4 regions of the Brachybacterium sp. J153 genome follow, and region 2 is predicted to be linked to each of the others. Evidence: riboswitches for the same ligand, from Rfam matches in the RefSeq annotation. Region 2 holds a riboswitch; each other region holds the start of a gene.
What was found. Region 2 has a riboswitch for thiamine pyrophosphate ahead of V1258_RS12430 (ECF transporter S component). Riboswitches for the same ligand answer to the same signal wherever they lie in the genome.
Positions count from the first base shown of each region.

Region 1 (3,679 bases), on a different contig from region 2:
CGGCACTGAGCCCCCGGAGAGGACGTCGACCGCCGAGGCGCAGATCGGTCCGGATGGCGCGGCGACCTACCGCTTCGACATCGAATGGGACCCCGGGGAGATCCGGCTCGACCCGGTGCGCCTCGTCCACACCGGTTCGCTGGCGACGGCGATCGAGCCGGGCGCCGCCGCAGTAGAGGCAGCACTCTCCGCTGCACACCCGGGCACGCTCCTCAGCTTCGACCCGAACGTCCGGCCGTCGCTCGGCCTGCCTGTGGCCGGCATCCGCAGCCGGGTGGAGCGCTTCGCCGACCGGGCGCACGTCGTGAAGATGAGCGATGAGGACCTCGAGTGGCTGTATCCCGCCGAGCCCCTCGTCGATGTCGCGGACCGGATGCACGCGTCGGGGGTGGCGCTGTTCGTCGTAACCCGTGGCGCCCAGGGCTGCACGCTCAGCACCCCGCACTGGACCGCCGAGATCCCGGCGCTGCCGGTCACCGTCGCCGACACCATCGGGGCGGGCGATGCGTTCATGTCGGGCCTGCTCTTTGCGATCCTCACCGCCGACGCGGATCAGGAAATCCGCGACGGCGCCGTCCCTCAGCAGGCCGCAGAGTCATGGGCCGCAACCGCTCTGCGCAGCGCCGCGATCACTGTGGGACGACGCGGGGCGGAGCCGCCGTTCCTCGAGGAACTGGTCGGGAGCTCAGCGCAGATCCTGCCCTAGACGGACGACGTGACGGGTGAGGCGGTGACCGCGCCTGACGCGCAGGCCGACCTCGGCGACACACCAACGGAGCCGGCCGTCCGGCGAGCAGGGCGCCCGACTGAAGTCCTCGTCGAAGGGCTCGGCGAAGGACCAGACGTAGCTGCGTCGAGGCGTGCGCCAGGTCGCCAACTCCGGCCGAGCGACGATCTCGTAGAGGTCGAGGTCCTCCCAGCGAGCCAGCTCGCCGCGGGCCAGTGCACCCTCGGACACCTCGGTCGCCGCGGTCGAGAGCACTCCCTCGTACTCTCGGGGGAACTGCACCCCCGCGAGCGCGCTGCGAGCCAGCAGTTCGTCGTACGCGAGCATCGACTCGACGCCGCCGCTCAGCGCCTCGGCCGTGCTCCTCTCCTCCGGTATGCCACCGTCACCGATCGCGGTAAGCGGTAAGAAGACCACGTCACGAAGCTGCGGGATCCGCCCGCCCTAGACGCCGACCTCCGGGACCCACCCCGCGGCGGCCCGCAGCCGAAGCGCGATCACTGCGTCTGCACCGTTAAACTCCCAGGTCGCCTCGACGATCGCCCACACCTCCCGCCGCTGGGCCTGCCCGAGGCGCGTCCCCCGCCCGCTGCGGGGCACGCACAGGTTCTGATCCAGCTCGAGCACGCGGTGCGGGGGATCACCTCACGGTATTCGTCGACGAGGAACCCCTGCGTGGCGGTCCGGCGGCCGTCGCGGACGCCTCGGACGCGACCGCATGCGTCTGCTACGGTCTTCGCCGATCCCTCGGGTGCCCGTCGCAACGGGCTGAGATCGAACTGTCGCGGTTCGAGCACCGACCGAACCTGCCCCGGGTCATGCCGGCGAAGGAAGAAGGAGAGCGACTGCATGTCTGCACGCCCTGAGAACTACCCCACCCACAGCCTCGGCCATCTCGAGGACCCCGCGCACGGCCTGCGGGTGCCCGTCACCCGCATCGCCCAGGACCCCTCCCCCGACGGGACGGCCAACCCGCCGCTGGAGGTGTACCGCACCGCCGGCCCCGGCTGCGTCCCGGAGGAGGGCCTGCCGCCGCTGCGCGAGGAGTGGATCCGGGGCCGCGGCGACGTCGAGGAGTACGCGGGCCGGGCCCGCGATCTGTCCGACGACGGGCGCGAGGCGGTGCGCCGCGGCGAGGCCAGCGCCGAGTGGCGCGGCGAGACCCGGCCCCCTCTGCGCTCCCTCCCGGGCCGGCGCGTCACCCAGATGCACTACGCCCGTCGCGGCGAGATCACCCCGGAGATGCGCTATGTCGCGCTGCGGGAGGGCTGCGACGTGGAGCTGGTGCGCAGCGAGGTCGCGGCGGGCCGCGCGATCATCCCCGCGAACGTGAACCATCCCGAGGCGGAGCCGATGATCATCGGACGCAGCTTCCTGGTGAAGGTCAACGCGAACATCGGTAATTCGGCGGTGACCTCCTCGATCGCCGAGGAGGTCTCCAAGCTCGAGTGGGCCACTCGCTGGGGCGCCGACACCGTCATGGACCTCTCCACCGGGGACGACATCCACACCACCCGCGAGTGGATCCTGCGCAACTCCCCGGTGCCCATCGGGACCGTCCCGATCTACCAGGCGCTCGAGAAGGTGAACGGGGACGCGAACGCGCTGACCTGGGAGATCTTCCGGGACACCGTGATCGAGCAGTGCGAGCAGGGCGTGGACTACATGACGATCCATGCCGGGGTGCTGCTGCGCTACGTGCCGCTGACGGCGAACCGGGTCACGGGGATCGTCTCGCGCGGCGGCTCGATCCTGGCCGGCTGGTGCCTGGCCCGGCACCGGGAGAACTTCCTCTACGAGCACTTCGACGAGCTGTGCGAGATCTTCGCCCGCTACGACGTCTCCTTCTCCCTCGGCGACGGGCTGCGGCCCGGCTGCCTCGCCGATGCGAACGACGCCGCGCAGTTCGCCGAGCTCGACACCCTCGCCGAGCTGACCCATCGGGCGTGGGAGTACGACGTGCAGGTGATGGTCGAGGGCCCGGGGCACGTGCCGCTGCACCTGGTGCGCGAGAACGTGGAGCGCCAGCAGGAACTGTGCGACGGCGCGCCGTTCTACACGCTCGGCCCGCTGGTCACCGACGTGGCGCCGGCCTACGACCACATCACCTCCGCCATCGGCGCGACGGAGATCGCCCGCTACGGCACCGCGATGCTCTGCTATGTCACGCCGAAGGAGCACCTGGGGCTCCCGGATCGCGATGACGTGAAGACCGGGGTGATCACGTACAAGATCGCCGCTCACGCGGCCGATGTCGCGAAGGGACATCCCGGAGCCCGCGAGCGAGACGACGCCCTGTCGAAGGCCCGCTTCGAGTTCCGCTGGCGGGACCAGTTCGGGCTCTCGCTGGATCCGCAGCTGGCCGAGGAGTACCACGACGAGACCCTGCCGGCCGAGCCCGCGAAGACCGCGCACTTCTGCTCCATGTGCGGGCCGAAGTTCTGCTCGATGAGGATCTCGCAGGACATCCGCGACACCTACGGCGACGCCGCCTCCCAGGAGCGGATTGCCCAGGAGGGCATGGCCGAGAAGTCGCGGGAGTTCCGCGAGCACGGCAGCACCGTGTACCTGCCGACGCCGCAGTTCTGATCCCCGTCCGCCCGCGGAGCGCGCCGCGGCGCGCGCGGGGCTCGACGGCCGGGGGCGGGGGCATGCACAGTCGCCGTCGCACCCGGCCGCCGGCCGGTCATCGGCCCGGGGCCGGCCGGCTTTCCCCACGGTCGGCGGGCATCACTCCGGTGACCTCGCCGTCCCGGAGGACACCGGACCGGTCTGGCGCCGCGACGTTCTCTACCGGAGGACGGATCTCGAGGTGCGCCGCCTCGTCGGCAAGACGCCGCTCAGCATCGCGGCGGACAAGATCGCCTACCCGGCCATCCGCTGGGCGGCTATCGCGGCGCGACTGCGGGAGCAGGGCGCCCCCACCCCGCTCGACGGCACCGGCGTCGCCTG
Region 1 is NZ_JAZDCH010000026.1:9,236-12,914, reverse strand. It holds gene V1258_RS12695 (carbohydrate kinase family protein) at 1-706, shown strand, start outside; gene V1258_RS12690 (hypothetical protein) at 686-1,144, opposite strand; gene V1258_RS12685 (hypothetical protein) at 1,172-1,354, opposite strand; TPP riboswitch at 1,467-1,577, shown strand; gene thiC (phosphomethylpyrimidine synthase ThiC) at 1,577-3,316, shown strand; gene V1258_RS12675 (DUF429 domain-containing protein) at 3,234-3,679, shown strand, end outside.
Region 1: another riboswitch for thiamine pyrophosphate. It lies ahead of thiC (phosphomethylpyrimidine synthase ThiC); the one in region 2 lies ahead of V1258_RS12430 (ECF transporter S component).

Region 2 (3,679 bases):
AGGGGACCGGAGCGCCGGCGAGCGCCGTCGAGGTCGTGAACGTCGGCCAGCCCGAGTACGTCGCCGCCGCGGCCGAGCTGCTGGCCGGGGAGGATCTCGCGGTGCTGCGCAGCTGGCTCGCGCTGCACGCCGTCTCCTCCTACGCCCCCTACCTGCCCGCCGCCCTGGTCGACGAGGACTTCACCTTCTCCGGCACGGTGCTCTCGGGCGCGCAGGAGCTGCGGGAGCGGTGGAAGCGGGGCGTGGGCCTCGTCGAGGGCGCGGTGGGCTTCGCCGTGGGACGCGAGTACGTCGAACGGCACTTCCCGCCCGCGCACAAGGAGCGCATGGAGCAGCTCGTCGAGGCGCTCCTGGACGCGTACCGCCGCTCGATCTCGACCCTGGACTGGATGACCCCGGCGACCCGCGAGCGGGCCCTCGAGAAGCTCTCCGCCTTTACCACCAAGATCGGCTACCCCGAGGTGTGGCGGGACTACTCCGGTCTCGAGATCGTCCCCGGCGACCTGGTCGGCACAGTCCGCGCGGTGCGCCGGTTCGACGCCGAGTTCGACTTCGCGAAGCTCTCCGGTCCCGTCGACCCCACCGAGTGGCACATGACCCCGCAGACGGTCAACGCGTACTACAACCCGGGGGCGAACGAGATCGTCTTCCCCGCGGCGATCCTGCAGCCGCCCTTCTTCGACGCCGAGGCCGACGACGCGGTGAACTTCGGCGGGATCGGCGCCGTGATCGGCCACGAGGTGGGTCACGGCTTCGACGACCAGGGCTCGAAGTACGACGGCACGGGCGCGCTGGTCTCCTGGTGGACCGAGGAGGACCGCGAGGCCTTCGAGGCCCGTGCCGCCCGCCTCATCGCCCAGTACGACGGCCTCTCCCCGCGCGATCTGGACGACTCCCGCACCGTCAACGGCGGGCTGACCATCGGGGAGAACATCGGCGACCTCGGCGGCCTCACCATCGCCGTGGCCGCCTATCTCGCGACCCGCCCGGAGGAGGAGGCGGCGGCCGAGCTCGACGGGTTCACGGGTCTGCAGCGGCTCTTCCTGTCCTGGGCGACGGTGTGGCGCGGCAAGAGCCGGGAGCAGGAGGCGATCCGCCGCCTCGCGATCGACCCGCACGCCCCCATGGAGTTCCGCTGCAACACGGTCGCCTCGCACCTGGACGCCTTCCACGAGGCCTTCGGCACCGTGGCGGGCGACGGGATGTACCTCGCGCCCGAGGACCGGGTGCGGATCTGGTGAGGCCGGAGGCGCCCTTCTACGTCGGCACCACCCGCCCCTCCTCGGTGGGCTGGACCCGCATCGCCCTGACCCTGGTCGCCGGGGTCGTGGCGGTCGTGCTCGTCGCCGGCCAGCTGCCGATGCCGGTGGCCGTCGCCGCCGGCGCCGTCTTCGCGCTGCTGGCCCTGTGGACCTGGATGGGCCAGTGGACGCGCTTCATCGTCGACGGCCACGGCGTGACCGTGAGCCTCGGCGGGTTCCTGCCGCGCGCCCCGTGGCCGCTGGCCGACTTCCGCACCGTGCAGCTGCGGGAGGTCCCGTCCTCGAGCGTCGGGGTCACCGTCGGCGGCTTCGGCTGGCGACGCGGCCGCGCGATGGCCGCGACCCCCGAGCAGGTGCGCCCCGTCGGCAAGTTGAAGGTGTACACCCTCGGGGAGGTGCAGGCGCGGTACCGGCTGCTGGTGACCCGCTCGGGCACCCAGGTGGAGATCATCTCTCGCGAGGGCGATCACTACCTCCTCTCCCCCGTCGACGTGGAGGCCACCGCCGCGGCGATCGAGCAGGCGATCCGCGCGCGGCGCTGAGCACCCCCGGCTCGCGGTAGACTGCCCGTCGGTCATCCACTGACAGGGGAGCACCACCGGGGTGCTGAGAGTGCGCGCAGGCGCAGACCCTCGAACCTGATCCGGGTCACACCGGCGGAGGGAGTCGGGATTTCCGTGCGGGACCCCGCGTCCCGCACGCCCCTTCCGGGATCGGAAGGAGACGTGATGAACCGTTATCGCACCATCGACCTGCTGGTCACCGTCCTGATCGGCGCGGCCTTCGGGGTCGCGTTCATCGGCTACGGACTGCTGTACTCGTTGATCGACCCCCTCACCTCGGCGTTCGCGCCGGCGCAGGGGCTGCTCGCGGGGATCTGGCTGCTGCCGGCCGTGCTCGCGGGGCTCATCGTCCGCAAGCCGGGTGCGGCGCTGCTCGCCGAGATGGTCGCCGCGGTGCTGTCCATGCTGCTGGGCTCCCAGTGGGGCTGGGGCACGGCCATCTCGGGCCTCGTGCAGGGAGGCGGCGTGGAGCTGGCCTTCCTGCTCGTCGGGTACCGCCGCTTCACGCTCCCCGTGGCGATGCTCGGCGGCGTGCTCGGCGCGGCTCTCGAATGGGGCTGGGAGAAGCTCGTCTACTACCAGGAGATGAGCTGGTCGTTCTCGCTGATCATGCTCGGCTTCTTCCTGATCTCGGGGGCGCTGCTCGCCGGGGCGCTCGGCTGGGTCGCGACCCGCGCCCTCGTCGCCACCGGTGCCGTGGACTCCCTCGCCGCGGGTCGGGAGCACGCCCGCCGGCCCGCCGCGGCGCCGACGAGATGATGACGCCATGACGACCGCTCGCCCCGCCGTCGTCCTCGGGGCCGAGGAGGGCGCCGCGCCGGAGGAGCTCGTGCTGCGCGAGCTCCGCTGGCGACCGTGGACCCGGCCCGACCCGACGCTCGACGGCCTGACCCTGCGGATCCCCGCCGGGCAGCGGGTCCTCCTCGCGGGGCCGAGCGGGAGCGGCAAGTCGACGGTGCTGCGAGCCCTCGCCGGCCTCCTCGACCCGGAGGACGGCGAGCTCGCCGGCACCGCCCCCGGGCCCGCCGAGCGCGCCGGGCAGCGGGGGCTGCTGCTGCAGAACCCGTCGCAGGCGATGGTCGGCGCGACCGTCACCCGCGATGCCGCGTTCGGTCCCGAGAACGCGGCCCTGCCCCGGCAGGAGATCCACGAGCGGGTCGCCGCGGCGCTCGAGGCCGCCCGCGTGGACGTCGAGGCGGGGCGCCCGCCCCTGGACTGCTCGGGCGGGCAGCAGCAGCGGATCGCGCTCGCCGGGGCGCTCGCCCTGCACCCGGGGGCGCTGCTGCTCGACGAGCCGACGAGCATGCTGGACCCGGCGACCGCCGCCGCGGTGCGGGACGAGATCCTGCGCGCCGCCGACGGCCGGACCCTCGTCGTCGCCGATCACGACGTCGCCGCCTGGGCGGACCGGGTGGATCGCCTCGTCGTCCTCGGGGCGCAGGGCCGGATCCTCGCCGACGGCTCCCCCGCCGCCGTTCTCGCCACGCACCACGAGGTGCTCGAGGCGGCGGGCGTGCTGCCGCGCGCCGAGGTCCCGCCGCCGTCGGCGCGTCCGCCCGCGGGATCCCCGGATCCCGCCGACGGGTCGGCCACCGCCGGGACCCGGCCCGGGGTGTCCCGCGGCGAGGTCGTCGCGGCGCTGCGCGGGGTGCGGGTCCCCGCGCGGGGCCTGCGCACCCCCGTCGACCTCGTCGCCCGGTCGGGCGAGCTGACCGTGCTGACCGGAGTGAGCGGCGCGGGGAAGTCGACCCTGTTGGACCTGCTCCTCGATCCCTCCCGCGCTCCAAGCACCGCCCCGACGCGTCGCGCGCCCGACGAGCCCGACGCTCTGGGCGCCGTCGACCGGCCCGGACC
Region 2 is NZ_JAZDCH010000025.1:201,419-205,097, forward strand. It holds gene V1258_RS12420 (M13 family metallopeptidase) at 1-1,241, shown strand, start outside; gene V1258_RS12425 (hypothetical protein) at 1,238-1,804, shown strand; TPP riboswitch at 1,839-1,944, shown strand; gene V1258_RS12430 (ECF transporter S component) at 1,991-2,584, shown strand; gene V1258_RS12435 (ATP-binding cassette domain-containing protein) at 2,592-3,679, shown strand, end outside.

Region 3 (3,679 bases), on a different contig from region 2:
GGGTGCGGCCCAGGTGCCAGTCCGAGGTGTGCAGGATCTTCATGTCTCCGAGCCTAGGGGCGAGGTGCGACGAGCGAGGGCGGGCGCGCGCGGGCGCGCGGGGTCGCGCGATCAGAAGGGCGGCGGCCCGGCGTCGCCCCATCCCCCGAGCGGGGGCTCGAGCGGCGGGTAGGGCGGGGGCTCGAGCGGGGGGCAGGGAGAAGCGTCGGCCGACGGGCGCGGGTCGAGCAGCTCGGCGATGTCCCAGTCGGGGGGTGTCTCGTCCTCCCCTCCCCCGGGATTCGGCGCCGGCTCCCCGGCGTAAGTGCCGCGGAGGAAGCTGGACCAGGCGGCGGTGAGCCCCTCGACCATGCGCAGGCTCGCCACGTCCAGGTCGTCGATCACGGTCACCGCGTCTCCGGCGCCGCCGATCCGCCAGCGGGTGCGGCCCGGTTCGGTGGGGCCGGTGGGGATCCGGACGGGGTCGAGGAGTCCGGTGGTCTTGTCGAGGTGGTGCTGCCAGCACAGGAGGTGCAGGTTCTCGAGGTCGGTGGGCCCGCCCGCGCCGGGGGTGCCGCGGCGGCACTCCTCGAGGTGGTCGCACTCGGACGCCCACGAGCTGGGGCGGGTGCAGCCCGGCACAGCGCACTGGGCGCTGCGCAAGCGCAGGTGCTCGAGCATCGCCGGGGTGGGCGTGTACCGCTCGGCGGGCAGGGGCAGGAAGGCCCCGCTGCAGGGATCGGTCAACACGCGGTACCAGACATCCGCCGAGCCGGCGAGGCTGCGGGCCATCGACGGCGGCAACGGGGTCGTGCCCTCGAGCATGCCCGGCTCGTCCGACGCGCCGAGGAGCGTGAGCGCCGGGATCGTGATGTTGAGGCGGAAGCGCGGGGCAGGCACGTCGACACCGTCGGGGTCCAGCTGTGCGGAGGTGAGCAGAGCGAAGCGCAGGCGCGTGAGCGACAGGGCGCGACCGCTCTCGAGGACCGTCCCCTCCGGGTCATGCGGGATCGGGGCACCCTCGCGGAGGGCGGCGCGCTGGGCGGCCTGGAGGGCGCGGGCCGTCTCGTCGAGCTCCGTGAAACAGGCGAGGATGTCGGGGATCGGACCGGTGATCTGCAGGATCCCGACGCCCGGCTGCGGCGACGGGAGCAGCTCGACGGACCGCTCGAGACAGGATTCCGGATCGGGGCGATCCTCCCGCTGACGGAGCAGCTCGATGAGACCTTTCAGCAGGGTGAAGAATCGTTCCGAGGTGATATCCGCGAACCAGGTGGAGAGGATCTCGTCGAGCTGTCGACGGGAATCGTCCGACAGGCTTCGAGATCCTTTCAGGATCCGCTCGAACCAGGCGGCGGAGATCTCCCCGGAGTCGAGCCGAGCGAGCGCTCGCGGGAGCAGATGGACGGCCTGGTGCGCGTCCCGGAGACGCCATCCCGCGGCACCGCGGGTCACGCGGAGGGCGAGGGCGGCGCGCAGGGTGTCGACCTCGTTCACCTCCTCGCACTCCTCGTACTCTCCCTCGAGCTCGTGGAGCGCGGCGAGGGCGCGGTACTGGCTGACGAGAGCTCGGGCGGCAGCCCGCTCGGCATCCCAGACGCGCTGTGATGCCGCGCTGAGCTGGGGATCATCTGCGCAGCCACCGCGAGCCGGGAGGGCCTCGCGAGTGCCGGGAGTGCGACCGGAGACGGCGCGCAAGCGCAGCGGGAGAGAGGCGAGCAGGTCAGGATCGACGGGCGCCAGACCGGCGGCCGAGGGCGCGACCGCGGCCCCATCGTCAGCCTTCGGGGCGCGGGAGGAGGAACCCGACGAGGAGCCGTCGATCGGCACGATGCTCACCACGTCCACCCCCTCTGCATCCCCGTCGGGGAGGGCGCGGGACCCGCGCCGAGAACTCCCCCTCGAACACCTCCACCCTAATCCTCATCACCCACCTGGGAAATCCCTGCTCTCGCATTTGTGGATAACTTCGTCGCCACGGCGGGTGATCGACGAGAAACACCACGGGGGCCGAATCGTTCCTCCCCAGAACAGGGTTATCCACAGGGTTTTTCCCCATGTCGCGGCGGACAGGGTTTCGTGTGTCGGACCCCGGGTGTACAGGGGGCCAGGAGCGACAGCCGGCCGGTCAGTGGGCGGCACGAGCGGTGGCGGGCGGGCCGAGCGACGGTCCGGCACGCCTCCTGAGCCAGACGCCGCCGCGCGGCTCCGCGCCGTTCCCCTACACTCGGCCGCTGGACACGGGGTGCGCCCGAGGCGCTGAGATCACACCCGTGGAACCTGATCTAGTTCGTACTAGCGAAGGGATGTCCGCATGAGCTCGGATTCTCGCACCCTCTTTCCGCACGCCCGCACGGCCCAGCCCGCCCGCACGGCCCAGCCCGACCCCCGCCCCGCACCCGCCCTCCCCCGGGTCCTCTCGATCGCCGGGACGGACCCGACGGGCGGAGCCGGCACCGCCGCGGACCTCAAGTCGATCACCGCCGCGGGCGGTTACGGCATGGCCGCGGTCACCGCCGTCGTCGCGCAGAACACGCACGGCGTGCGCGACATCCACCTCCCGCCCGCCACCGTCCTCACCGCGCAGCTCGAGGCGGTCTCCGACGATGTCGAGCTCGAGGCCGTCAAGACCGGCATGCTTGGCACCGCCGAGATCATCGACGCCGTCGAGACCTGGCTCCGCGCGCATCCGCCGCGAGTGCTCGTCATCGACCCGGTCATGGTCGCGACCAGCGGTGATCGCCTCCTCGCCGGCGAGGCCGAGCAGGCGATGCGGCGCCTGTGCCGCCTCGCGACCGCCATCACCCCGAACCTCGACGAGCTCGCCGTCCTCACCGGCGAGGCCCCCGCGCGCACCGAGTCCGAGGCCCTCGCCCAGGCCGAGCGCTTCGCCGCCGAGACCGGTGTCGCCGTCGTCGTGAAGACCGGACACCTCGACACCCGCGCGATCACCACGACCTGGGTCCCCGCCGGCGGCGGCACGGGCCACGCGGTGCGGACCACCCGCGTCGACACCACCAGCACGCACGGCACCGGCTGCTCCCTCGCCGCCGCGCTCGCCACGCGGCTGGGCGCCGGCGACGACCCCCGGACGGCGCTCGCCTGGGCGAGCCGCTGGCTGCACGAAGCGATCCAGCACGGCGCGGCGCTGCAGGTGGGCGGCGGGAACGGGCCCGTGGACCACGGGCATCTCGGCCGCCGGCTCGCCGCGGCGGGATCCGCGGCACCATGGCTCGGCCCTGACGCGGTGCCGGCCCGGCTCGAGGCGCCGGCAGACCTCCACCCTGCCCCAGCCGACGGGCCCGCCCCCACCCACGGGTCCGCCCCGGCCGTCGCCCCCGTCGGCCCCTGGACCGCCGCGCTCTGGGAGGCGGGCGCGCCGCTCGCCGCCGCGATCGACGACTCGGGCTTCGTCGCCGCCCTCGTCGACGGCAGCCTGCCGGAGGAGCAGTTCAGCGTCTATCTCGCGCAGGACGCCCACTACCTGCAGCGGTACTCGCGGGCGCTGGCGGCACTGGCCGCCTCCGCCCCGGACGACGAGGCGCGTGCGTTCTGGTCGGCCTCCTCGCGGACCTGCGTCGAGACCGAGATGGAGTTACACCACAGCTGGCTCGCCCCCCGACCGGAGGCGGCGACGCTCCCCGTCGGCCCCGTGACCAGCGCCTACACCGACTTCCTGCTCGCCCGGGCGCTCGGCTCC
Region 3 is NZ_JAZDCH010000010.1:17,898-21,576, reverse strand. It holds gene V1258_RS05645 (exonuclease SbcCD subunit D) at 1-43, opposite strand, end outside; gene V1258_RS05640 (HNH endonuclease signature motif containing protein) at 112-1,818, opposite strand; TPP riboswitch at 2,211-2,303, shown strand; gene V1258_RS05635 (bifunctional hydroxymethylpyrimidine kinase/phosphomethylpyrimidine kinase) at 2,294-3,679, shown strand, end outside.
Region 3: another riboswitch for thiamine pyrophosphate. It lies ahead of V1258_RS05635 (bifunctional hydroxymethylpyrimidine kinase/phosphomethylpyrimidine kinase); the one in region 2 lies ahead of V1258_RS12430 (ECF transporter S component).

Region 4 (3,679 bases), on a different contig from region 2:
GGCCGGATCCTGACCGAGATGGCCCACGAGCGGGGCGGCGGCCGTGACCCCGCCCGCGACCGGGTCGACCCCGCCCGCGAGGCGCACGCTGCCGCGGACCCGCCCGCGCTGGTGGGAGGGGATCGCCCCGGCGAGCGTGCGCAGCAGCGTCGACTTGCCCGAGCCGGAGGGGCCGAGCAACAGCACCTGCTCCCCGTCGTGGATCTCGCCGGTCCAGGGACCCACGCCCGCCCCGGAGGGCAGCACCACCTCGAGCGCCTCGGCGCGCACCAGCGGGCTCGGGTCGGTCGTCGCGACGCTCACCGGCCGCGCCGTCACCGCCTCAGCGGACACGGCGCTCGGGGATCGCCGCCGCACCGGCGGCCCCGATCGCGAAGTCGGCGAGCACCCCGGTGCGCTCGAGCGCCCGCACGATCACGCGGGCGAGCAGCCCGCCGAGCAGGACCCCGGAGAGCATCTGCATTCCGAGGCGGAGGGCGAGCAGGTCCTGCCCGTACCAGCCCATGCGGTAGGCGGTCCAGAAGAAGACGAGGCTCGCGCCGAGCGCTCCCGAGACGGCGAACACGCCCCAGCCGTAGCGGCGGTAGCGGGTCAGGGCGAAGGGCAGCTCGGAGCCGAGGCCCTGGAGCGCGGCGGAGAGCAGCAGCAGCGGACCGACGGGGCTGCCGAGGAAGACCACCTCGATCACCGCCGCGAGGATCTCGGCGAGGATGCCCACGCCGGGGCGGCGAAGGATCGCGATGGCGATGGGCCCGACCAGCAGCCAGGACCCGAACAGCACGTGCTGGGCGAGGTCGCCGGCGGGTCCCATCGCAATCGCGAGCAGGTTCCAGGCCTGCACGAACGCCCAGTACAGGAAGCCGAACACGACGCCGAGCACGACGACCAGCACGAGCTCCCGGAGGGCCAGCGGAGCGCGGCGGGGGCGCGCGGCGCCAGTATCGGGAGAGGTCTGCGCGGTCTGCGGCGCCGCGGCCTCACGGGAGTCGGGGCTCTGCGGCTCGGCGCTCATCGGGCCTCCTCCGCGGACGCGTCCGGCCCGGTCCCCGCGGTCGCGCCCGGAGAGATCTCAGCGGGCGCGTCAGGCAGCTCGCGCAGATCGTGGGACGGGCTGTTCAGGGAGATCGTGAGGTGGCTCGTGACGTGCTGGACGCCGCGGCCGACGAGCAGCCAGCCGGCGATGGCCGTCGCGATCACGTCGCCGAGGTCGCCCTCGAGGCGGGTGACGAAGTGCTCGGAGCCGCGGAAGGTGCCGAGCTCGCGGGCGTGGTCGATCGCGGCGTAGATGTCGCGCATGTGGTCGGGCGGGGTGCCGTCCTCGGCGACCGCGTCGGCCAGCGGGTACAGCGCCCACTCGGCGCTCGCGAACCGCCCGGTGCGCCGTGGCGGCGGCACGGCGGTGACGCGCGGTCCCGCCCCACCGGGCATCTCGCAGGCCACCTCCCCGGGGCAGCCCCGCGAGAGCAGCACCGACATCGTCGCGTGGTGCTCGGTGCGGGCGAGCGCCTCGCCGAGGTCGATCAGCGCGCGCTGCAGGTGCGTCTCGTGGCCGCCCAGATAGGTGGAGACGTCCCCGGTCTCGCGCACGAGCCCGGTCAGGTCGAGGGCGGAGAGGGCGCCGACGAGGATCCGGGCGTAGTCCTCGCTCATCACGGCGGCGGTCACGCGGGCGCCGACGCCGAAGCCGAGCGGTGTCGCGGACGGATCGGCCGGGGCGGTGGGGGCTGCGGGCGGTGTGGTCACGGTCCATGCCTTTCGAGTGGGCACGGGCGCGCGGCGACGATCGCCTGGCGGAGCTCCCTGCGCCGGCATGATCCGGATCAGGTTCTACGGTCGGAGTTGGAGAACTCCCTCTCAGCCCGGCTCACCGGACTCCCGTGCACGCCCGGCACCCTACCCGCTCACAGCTCGATCGAGCGCTCCGGGTCCACCCAGTCGCGCACCTCGGTGCCCTCGGCGGCGAGCGCCGTCGCCTGGCGGACGTAGATCGCGCGGCCCCCGACGCTCGCGACCGCATCGTGCACCGGGAGGGCGAGCCGCGGACGGACCGCGCGCAGGAACTCGATCGTCTCGGACATCTTCGACCAGGGGGCGACGACTGCGAACGCGAGCACGTCGATGCCCTGGAACTCGGCGAGCGGCTCGAGGCTGTCGCCGGTGACGCCGAGGCGCGGCCCGTCCCCCGCCGAGAGCACGAGGCCCGTGTTGCCGACCCGCGGGATGTCCGGGTGGATGACGGCGTGCGCCCCGCCGGCCGCGGTCACCCGCAGCGGCGATCGGCCGCCGACGGCGGGCAGCTCGTGCGACTCCCCCGCGGGCAGGGCGCGCATCCGCTCCGCCGGGATGGCGGGCCCCTCCCCCATCGGGCCGGCGTCGGCCTCCGCGAGCAGCGCGACCGTCTCCGGCTCGGCGAGCACCACGGCGTCCCGGTGGCGTTCGAGCACCTCGGCGAGGAGGGCGCGCTGCACGTGGTCGGCGTGCTGGTGCGTGATCGCGACCAGGTCGATCGACCCCTCGAGCGCGCGCACGGCCTCGACGCTGAACATCCCCGGGTCGATCAGGACGCGCCGCGCGGCGACCTCGACGAGCAGGCAGGAATGGACGAGATGGCGGATCCTCATGGCGACTCCCGGGGGGCGTGGTGGTCCCCCGACCGTACGCCCCTGGACCGCCCGCCTCCGGGTCCGGCGCGCTCGGTAGGATGACCCGCAGGTCCCTGCCCCGCCCGCCCCCGAGGAGCGCCCATGCCACGCGTCGTGGTCCACGTCATGCCGAAGCCCGAGATCCTGGACCCCCAGGGGAAGGCGGTCGCGGCGGCCCTGCCCCGTCTGGGCTTCGAGGGCGTCGCCTCCGTGCGCCAGGGCAAGCGGTTCGAGCTGGAGGTCGCCGGCGAGGTGACCGAGGAGGTCCTCGCGACCCTGCGCGAGGCCGCCGAGACCCTGCTGTCGAACCCCGTGATCGAGGACGTCGTCGCCCTCGAGGTCGAGGACGCCTGATGCGCATCGGTGTGGTGACCTTCCCGGGCACGCTCGACGACCGCGACGCTCTGCGCGCGGTGCGCCTCGCCGGAGCCGAGCCGGTCGCGCTCTGGCACGGCGAGGACTCCCTGAGGGACGTCGACGCCGTGGTCCTGCCCGGCGGCTTCTCCTACGGCGACTACCTGCGCGCCGGGGCGATCAGCCGGTTCGCCCCCGTCATGGAGAGGGTCGTGGACGCGGCGAACGGCGGCATGCCCGTGCTCGGCATCTGCAACGGCTTCCAGATCCTCTGCGAGACCCACCTGCTGCCCGGCGCGATGATCAAGAATGCCCACCGCTCCTTCATCTGCCGCGACCAGCCGCTGCGCGTCGAGAACACGGGCACCGCCTGGACGTCCGGCTACGCCCAGGACCAGGTCATCCGCGTCCCGCTGAAGAACCAGGACGGCCAGTACATGGCCGACGCCCGCACCCTCGACGAGCTCGAGGCGGAGGGCCGCGTGGTGTTCCGCTACGTCGCCGGCGCCACCCACGGACCGGCCGGCTTCGAGGACAACCCCAACGGCTCGCAGCGCGACATCGCCGGTATCACCAACGCCGCGGGCAATGTGGTGGGGCTGATGCCGCACCCCGAGCACGCGGTCGAGGCCGGCTTCGGCCCCGACGAGCCCGGCAAGGGCACGCGCACCGGCACCGACGGC
Region 4 is NZ_JAZDCH010000012.1:133,499-137,177, reverse strand. It holds partial or broken gene V1258_RS07440 (ABC transporter ATP-binding protein) at 1-303, opposite strand, end outside; gene V1258_RS07435 (ECF transporter S component) at 323-1,012, opposite strand; gene V1258_RS07430 (YkoF family thiamine/hydroxymethylpyrimidine-binding protein) at 1,009-1,743, opposite strand; TPP riboswitch at 1,781-1,889, opposite strand; gene V1258_RS07425 (MBL fold metallo-hydrolase) at 1,902-2,621, opposite strand; gene purS (phosphoribosylformylglycinamidine synthase subunit PurS) at 2,745-2,996, shown strand; gene purQ (phosphoribosylformylglycinamidine synthase subunit PurQ) at 2,996-3,679, shown strand, end outside.
Region 4: another riboswitch for thiamine pyrophosphate. It lies ahead of V1258_RS07430 (YkoF family thiamine/hydroxymethylpyrimidine-binding protein); the one in region 2 lies ahead of V1258_RS12430 (ECF transporter S component).